2 regions of the Alkaliphilus flagellatus genome follow, and region 2 is predicted to be linked to the other one. Evidence: riboswitches for the same ligand, from Rfam matches in the RefSeq annotation. Region 2 holds a riboswitch; the other holds the start of a gene.

Region 1 (4,443 bases), on a different contig from region 2:
CAGTAAAAAACTGCCCTGTAGCAATTCCTGCTAATAATAATGTAGTTACTGGTACTTTTCCCTTTATTCTAGCCATATTATATACAATTAATGTAGCTAGCAAAGCACCTGTAAATGCAAATATAGATACAATTCCTATACCAAAAAACATTTTATTTAACTTTAGCAAAATAGCTATAGAAGCTCCTAAAGCTGCTCCTGAAGAAGTACCCACTATAAAAGGATCAGCCATAGGATTCTTTAACATTCCTTGAAAAGCTACGCCTACAATTGATAACCCATATCCAACTAGAAAAGAAAGTAATACCCTTGGTAGTCGAATGTTTTGTATAATCGCAATATGAGATTTTTGTATATTTGAAACATCAATATAATCTCCTATTATAGGAATGGTTTTTAAAATGATTTTTATACTATCAATAATAGTTACATTAGCCACTCCAATAACTAAGGATATAGATATTGTTATCATCAATGTCATTAGTAGTAGTGGAAATATTTTTAAATAATTATGCTTTTCCATAGACAGTCTGCCTCCATATATATTCCCATTAAAATAGCTGGAATATATTATTAAAATACCTCTGGATGTATAGCCTTTGCGAATAGCTCTAAGGCCTCAATTATTCTAACACCTGGTCTTGATACTATATTAGGATCTAATAACTCTATTTTATCATTTTTAACGGCAGTAATAACATCATAACCTGGTCTAGATTTTATTATATTTTTTAATTCTTTCATTTGCTCAGGATTTAAAGTGAAGTTTTCAGCAGTATGAGCTGGTGCTATATAAATCTCAGGATCTTTTTCCACCATAGCTTCAACACTATATTGAGGATAAGCTCCATCCCCATCAGCTGCAATATTTTCTCCACCAGCTAAAGTGATTAACTCATTTATGAATGACCCTTCACCAGCTGTCATTAAAGGTTCGTCCCAAACTTGATAAAACACTCTTGCCTTCTTCTCATTCTTAACTTTATTAACAATATTATCTCTTTTTTCCTGCATTCCACTTACTATTTGTTCCGCTTTTTCTTCTACACCCATTACTTCACCTAATTGTAATATGTTATTAAAAATTTCATCGATTGTTTCAGGCGAATATAACATTACCGCTATTCCACTTGCCTTTATTTGTTCTATAGACTCAGGAAGGGCTTCGTTATATAGAAATACTACATCTGGATTTAACTCTAATATTTTCTCTACATTTATTGCAAAGGCATTACCTACCTTTTCTTTCTCTAGGGCTTCTATAGGATAATCACAAAAATCCGATACTCCTACAATTTTATCTTCTAATCCTAAAGCAAATAGAATTTCTGTTTGACTAGGCGCAATCGAAACGACTCTTTCTGGTTGCTTCTTTATTGTTACAGAATTTCCGAATCCATCTACAATATCCATAGGATAGGTTGTATTCTCTATATTGTTACCTACATCCCCCTGTGAATTCTCTTTTTGTTCTTTGGCACAACCAAATAGCAAGGTTGTCAATAGCATTAATACTACTAAAAATATAGTTGCTTTTGATTTTCTCATAAAAACATCCTCCTCTTATAGTTTCTTACTTACATTTTAAATATAAAAAAGCAGCAAAGCTGTCCAAACACCCTCATAACTACGCAAGTTGAATTCTTTCCCTTGCGACCCCTGTTTTTTATAATATAAAAAATCCCTCACCAAAGGGTAAGGGATTATAAACACACTAATATTTCACCTATCCCTCCGAAGGCTGCATGTGCTAAAACTTGGTAGGTCTCCTGACTCGTGAATCATTTTACTTCAGCACCTTCCCGGTCAATACCAGTGGTATATCGCTGTTTCATCATCACTTACAGTAGCGGGGGCTGTAATGGATTTTCACCATTTTCCCTTTTAAGCTCAATTGAGCACCGTCAATATTTAGATTGCCTTAATGATATCAAAAAAGAGGAATATTTTCAATTCTTTTTTATGCTATGCTTCTTTTGTTAATCTCATACCTTAAAGGAAAAGTACAGTCTATCAGTTTCTTTTTTTCGTACATTTTTCTCTGTTAATTCTTCTTCTATCCTAGAGCCTATTACAAAAATATTATGATCTTCTTTATATTGTCCAGATGTTTCTAAAATATATTCACCACTAGGTACGTGTTTTAACATAAGCCACAAATAATCTTTTCCGAACTCTTGGCAAATATGCTCATACTCTGTAATAAATTTTCCATCTATAAATTTACCAATTATATCTCTTTCGTTTTTCAGTTCTATATTAATATATTTTTTTAATATTATCCCTAATGGATATACTTTAGGTTCTACAAAACCTTTATTAAATAATGAACGATCTAAATTATATATGTCTGCAAGATATTCCATAGAACCTAATAAAATTCCACTATGACTTCCTTCCATTATAAATGTTTCTGCATTATCTATAGTTGCACTATTAACCGTTACCGTCCCATCCCCTTCTTTTGTTTTCAATGATCCTATAACATATGCTTTTTTATATTTAAATAATAATTCTGTATCTAGTAGCAAGACCTTATCTGTTTCCTTGTTAGTCCCAACAAAACAATATAGATTTTTAACTCGATTATTTAATGTATCTATATTTTTATTTAGCTCATTTAGTAAATAATTATTATAAAGTGTATATTCTCTTGGAATATAGTGGTAATCATTGTCGATTTTACAGCATAATATTTTCCCATAATCATCTGTAGGTATTAAATCTCGTAATCCTGGAAAATTCTCATGTAATTTTTCAATATTCTCTGTCCCCAAAGGTATATCTAGTATTTTAGTAAGTAACCAAATGTATCCTCTGCGTATAATGTCAAATAGTTCTTTCTCGGTATCTGTTTTCTTCATTAGTTTTCCAATACTCCACAAATGATAGGCTTCAATGTTTCCCTTATTAGGAGTTCCAAAGCACATTAAATTTCTAACATTATAGGAGTATTCTATACTTTGAATATAAGTACGAGCTACCACTCCACCCATACTATGACATAATAAATCAACTTTTTGATTAGGATGCTTTTCTTCTACCCGTAATACTAAAGGTTGTAAAAACTCCTTTACTATTTCCCTACAGCTTTTTCGCCAATCATAATAACAAACAAATAAATTCTCATTTAATTTATATCCTAATTTCTCTAATTCTTTTAAAAATGGTTTATAAAACCAACTTGCCACACCAAAGCCCCACTCAATTTGACATCCTAACATCTCTCCGCCAATAGATCCCATTAAACCAGGAATAAAAATAATTGGATTTAGTTTAGTAACTTCCATTGTCTTCCCCCTTCTTTTTTCATTATCTCAATTATATTTATCCGATAGATACCAATTCTATGACCCTAAATTGCAAAAAAATAAAAGTGGTATTATTCTACCACCTTTTCACATTCAACTTTTATTCCTTCAACATTTAGCAATTTTTCTTTAATATGCAGCCCACCACCGTAACCTACTAACTTTTTATTAGCCCCTATTACTCTATGACATGGAATAATAATAGGAATTCTATTTTTATTATTTGCTCCTCCAACAGCCCTTACGGCTTTAGGATTGTCAATACTATAGGCCAAATCTTTATATGTTATAGTTTGACCATAGGGTATATCTAATAATGCATTCCATACTTTTTTTTGAAAATCGGTCCCCACCATATAAAGTGGAATCGTAAATTCTGTTCTCTTACCCTCAAAATATTCGTATAACTGATTTATGTATATTGCATTTTCCTCTTTATCATACGAAAGTTGATACATAGGAAAATCTTTTTTTATACTTCTAATAAAATCCTCTTCACTTTGATCAATTCCAATTGATACAAGTCCTTCATTCAAAGATGCGACATAAAGAACTATATTATTAACTACTATTTTACTATAATAAATAATAGCTTTAGTTGGCTCCATCTTTTTCATGACCATATTGCTCCCTTGCTAATCTCCATTGCTCTCTAGCTTTCAATTGAATATGTCGTTTTGTTTTAATATCGGGGTGATCTAATGCTACACTATACCATTTAATAGCTTCTCTTTGTCTTCCAAGCCTTCTATTTAATTCACCATTTAAATAGGCCAAAGATACTTCATCCAGACCTGCTGCATCCAATCTTTCTGTTTGATAAGCATTTTGGAAGAAATTTAATGTATAATTTAAAAATTCTTCTTCTCTTGGACTTTTAGCTTCTCTATATAGCCATGCCAACCTCAAACATATTCCACCGATGTATGCCTTCGACTTTTTTAATATTTGAGCAACTAGCAATGCCATTTTATAACTTTCTTCCGCTTCGTGAAAAGTACGCACTCCGCTGAAACTCCGCTCATTCCATTTAACTCCTATCGATTGCTGTAATATTGTGGCCTGATTTTTATTAATATTTTCAAATTCTTTTTCTGTAGAACTATATCCACATTTAGGGCATACCCAAATA
Region 2 (4,443 bases):
TCTTCTTAATTTATATATGTTTTTGAATACCATAATCAAATAATTGCTCTTCCGTTTTAAACAATGGTGTGCCTAAAATTTTATGGATCTTTACTAGCCAAGGTTTTTCTAGGAGAGCCATTTCTAATAAATTCTCCTTCAAAAATACTTCTTCCGCTAGTCCTTCTCCTAATATTTGTCCTCTTCTTAAAACATAAATATAGTCGCACACGTCATATATTAAGTCCATATCATGACTTGATACTACAATATTTTTTTCCATAGCTATTTCTTTAATTATATTTTTTATTTCCTTAGTCATATGGGGATCTAATCCACTAGTTGGTTCATCCAACAATATTACCTGAGAATCCATTACTAATACTCCTGCCATAGCAACTCTTTTTTTCTGGCCATAGCTTAAAAAATGAACTGGTTTATCTTTAAACTCATAGGCATTTACCTTTTTAAGCGCAGCCTCAACCCTTACCTTAATTTCATCCTCGGGGATATTTAAATTTCTCAGGGGAAAGGCTACGTCATCATATACATTAGAGTAAAACAATTGCTTTTCTGGGTCTTGAAATACAATATTAATCTTCCTTCTATATTCCCTTAAGTATTTCTTGTTGTAGTTTATTTTGGAGCCATTATACTTTACACAGCCCTTATTAGGCTTTAAAATACCTATCATATTTAGAAACAGTGTAGACTTTCCAGAACCATTAGCTCCAATAACTCCTATAGTTTTTCCCTTGTTTAAATCTATGTTTATATTATCCAATGCCTTAGTGCCATCTTCATATTTAAATTCTAAAGACTCTACCTTAATCATCTAATCACCTATTTTAAATTCTCCATCGTATAGTTTACTATCCAAGGCAATAACCATGCTCTCATACTTAACTAAAACCCTTACAAATAAATGCTTAATAAGTAATGAAACAGATCTATAGCTATTTTTAAAACCTATATATCCAAACTTCATCTCCTGAATAGTATATATTTCATTTGCTTCTTCTAGAAAAATAAAAATAAATCTGTATATCAATACTAGTAACTCTATTAACAAGTTTGGAATTTTAATTTTTTTAAGTACCTTAATAATATTGTTTAAAGGTGTAGTTAATCCTAAAAAAAATGTTGAAGATATGGCTGCCAATACCCTCATAATAATATGCAGTACATCTTCTAAAGATTGATATGTAATCCCTATGTACTTGCTCCAAATCTTAATGCTCCAAATAAATATATCTACATCAGATATACCTATTAATATAGTAATAATACTTATAGCTAAAAATCCAAAAGGTATAATTAATATTCTAAAATATTTACTAAATGGGATATTTGCTACAAAAGTAGTTAAAAATGCCATAATAAAAAATATAGATATGTTTATATACAAATTATTTATTAACACTGCAATATTCAAGGGCCCTATAGCAAAGATAAACTTTGCCATAGGGTTAAAATTTGTTAACTTGTTTGTATGTGCATACTTATCTATTAAGAGCAAGTTTTTTCTTCTCCTTCATGGAGCCTAAAATATAGCCTATTACTCCTGCTCCAATTGCTACCTGAACAGAGAATAACAAGCTTTCAACTTCTCCACTCGGTGGCTCCCATATACTTTCAAACCAAGGCTCATAGTCTGGGGCAATGACTTGAATTAACTCTTCACCCTCACCGTCTGCCCCTTCAAACTCAGCACCGCTATTAATAATTAGTGGGGCTACTATAACAACAATAGCTAATAAAAAAAGCAATAAATTCTTTTTACTTAATTGTTTCAAGGCTAACGACTCCTTCCTTGTTGTATTCTGCTAATAAATTATAAATAATACTTGTAAGTAATCCTTCCACTATAGCCAATGGAATTTGTGTAACTGCAAATACTGTTAAAAATTTTCCTAAAGAACCAAGGAAACCCGAAATAGGATCGGGAAATGCCAATGCTAGTTGGAAGGCCGTAACAACATAAGTAATTAAGTTACCAATACAAGCAGCAAAAAATACAGTAAAGGTCATATTTACATTTTTTTTCTTAAGTATCCTATAAATAAAGTAGGATACAAAGGGGCCTGCAACTGCCATTGAAAATCCATTAGCTCCCAATGTAGTTAATCCACCATGGGCAAGTAGTAATGCTTGAAATAGTAAAACAATTATTCCTATAACAGTCATAGTAGTGGGTCCAAATAGTATTGCTCCCAATCCTACTCCAGTAGGATGAGACGAACTGCCTGTTACCGATGGTATTTTAAGTGCGGATAAAACAAACACAAAACCTCCTGCTAAACCTAATAGCACCTTTTTATTGGTATCCTCCTTTAAAATGGTACTTACCTTTTTTATTCCAATTATAAAAAATGGAATAGTAACAGCGGACCATAAAATCGCCCACTTAGCAGGTAAAAAGCCTTCCATAATGTGCATTGCATGTACCACTTCTGGAGTTATTACTAGAAGCAATGCGATGGATAAAAGTACTGTTTTTTTGTTTTTCATAAAATCACCTCTCACTTTTATTTAAAGGCATTTAGTATTATGCCTTCAGTGCTTATTAGTTTCTAACCTAATAACATCAGTAAGAGGGAAACACAGAAAATATGTTGGAGAAACAAAAAGGTCCCCAACCTTCTATGTTAGGGACCCTTTGCCAAGTCTATCAAAATGTACACTTTAAAATATACACTTAAATTAACAGTCGACAAAATATAAGTCACCCTTCCCTCCGAAGGTTACTACATATAAACTATTAGGCAGGTCTCCTGACTTGTGGTTCATCCTACTTTTAACACCTTCCCAGATAAAATCCAGTGGCAAAAGTTAATTTCGTCTCCACTTACAGTAGCGGGGGCTGTATCGGATTTTCACCGATTTCCCTATTAATCAAAAAGAACCTAAAGTTTTCAATATTCATTTTTCACCTAATATGGTATCATATAACAAAAGTTTCTACAATATTTATCTTTTAGTCTTTTCCCAATCGGCTAGAAACTTCTCTATACCTATATCTGTTAAAGGATGCTTAAGCATTTGCTTTAATATATTATATGGTATAGTCGCTATATGGGATCCAGCCTTAGCTGCATCTACTACATGAAGATTATGGCGAGTACTTGCAGCAATTATTTCTGTATTAATATTATGCACCTCAAAAATGTGAGCAATCTCTTCAACTAATTGAACCCCATCATAACCGATATCATCCAATCGTCCAAGAAACGGACTTACAAAACTAGCACCTGCTCTAGCCGCTAATAAAGCTTGAGTAGCTGAAAAAACTAGAGTCACATTTGTTTTTATTCCCCTACTACTAAAGTTACTTACAGCTTTTAGCCCTTCCTCTGTCATAGGTACTTTAATAACTACGTTTGAATGAATTTTTATAAGATCTTCAGCTTCATTTACCATTTCCTCTGCAGTTTCACCTACAACTTCTGCACTAATAGGACCGTCCACCAATTGTGTAATTTCCTCTATAACCTGTTTTAAATCTCTTCCTTCTTTTGCAATAAGGGACGGATTTGTAGTAACACCTGATAGAATCCCCCATTTGCTTATTTCTCTAATCTCGTCTATATTTGCACTGTCTATAAATAATTTCAAAACTATCACCGCCTAAATTTTTAATATTTCTCTAGCTTCATCAGGAGTAGCAATTTCCCTACCTAATTCCTTTGCTATTCTAACTATTCTTTCCACCAATTGAGCATTTGATTCTGCTAACTGTCCTCTTCCATAATAAACATTATCTTCAAAGCCTACCCTAACATGACCGCCTAGCAAAATCCCCATTGTGGCTAGGGGTAGCTCATGTCTACCTATACCTGCCACAGTCCAAGTAGAACCTTCAGGAATAGACTTTACCATATACATAAGGTCTTCTGCTGTAGCTGGACAAGCTCCAGGAACCCCAAGTACAAAATCAAAATGTAATGGTGTATCTACTAGCCCTTTTTTAACAAGGCTTTTAGCGTTTTCAATCATTCCTCTTTCAAAAACTTCAATTTCAGGCTTTACACCTAGTTCCTTCATTCTAATAGCAAACTTTTCTATATACTCCTGTGAGTTCATGAAAACATCTGGACCAAAGTTACATGTACCAGCACTAAGTGTAGCCATTTCAGGTTTTAATTCTACAGGCTGTAGTCTTTCGTCTGGCCCATGCCAAACTGCCCCCCCTGTAGAAGGCTGAAAAATAATATTACATTTTGATTCTATCTTTTCTTTTATTTCCTTATATACATCATATGATTGAGTTGGATTACCTTCTTTATCTCGTGCATGAATATGTACTATAGAAGCTCCTGCTAAGTAACACTGATAAGCCGCCTCTGCAATTTCATCTGGTGTTAATGGCAAGTTAGGTTGATTTTTTCTAGTTACTTCTGCCCCTGTTAAAGCAGCTGTAATAATTAATTTATCCATTTAAATCCCCCTTTAAATTCATACTAA

Evidence for each region. Region 2 has a riboswitch for cobalamin ahead of KQI88_RS08985 (energy-coupling factor ABC transporter permease). Riboswitches for the same ligand answer to the same signal wherever they lie in the genome.
Region 1: linked by a shared signal. The riboswitch ahead of KQI88_RS03030 (ABC transporter substrate-binding protein) and the one ahead of KQI88_RS08985 (energy-coupling factor ABC transporter permease) in region 2 are both predicted to bind cobalamin.

Annotation. Positions count from the first base shown of each region.
Region 1 is NZ_JAHLQK010000001.1:667,099-671,541, reverse strand. It holds gene KQI88_RS03035 (FecCD family ABC transporter permease) at 1-523, opposite strand, end outside; gene KQI88_RS03030 (ABC transporter substrate-binding protein) at 574-1,548, opposite strand; cobalamin riboswitch at 1,746-1,921, opposite strand; gene KQI88_RS03025 (lipase family alpha/beta hydrolase) at 1,986-3,290, opposite strand; gene KQI88_RS03020 (methylated-DNA--[protein]-cysteine S-methyltransferase) at 3,383-3,928, opposite strand; gene KQI88_RS03015 (DUF2225 domain-containing protein) at 3,906-4,443, opposite strand, start outside.
Region 2 is NZ_JAHLQK010000003.1:304,586-309,028, reverse strand. It holds gene KQI88_RS09000 (energy-coupling factor ABC transporter ATP-binding protein) at 11-814, opposite strand; gene cbiQ (cobalt ECF transporter T component CbiQ) at 815-1,498, opposite strand; gene KQI88_RS08990 (energy-coupling factor ABC transporter substrate-binding protein) at 1,482-1,775, opposite strand; gene KQI88_RS08985 (energy-coupling factor ABC transporter permease) at 1,759-2,490, opposite strand; cobalamin riboswitch at 2,727-2,904, opposite strand; gene fsa (fructose-6-phosphate aldolase) at 2,950-3,594, opposite strand; gene kce (3-keto-5-aminohexanoate cleavage enzyme) at 3,607-4,416, opposite strand.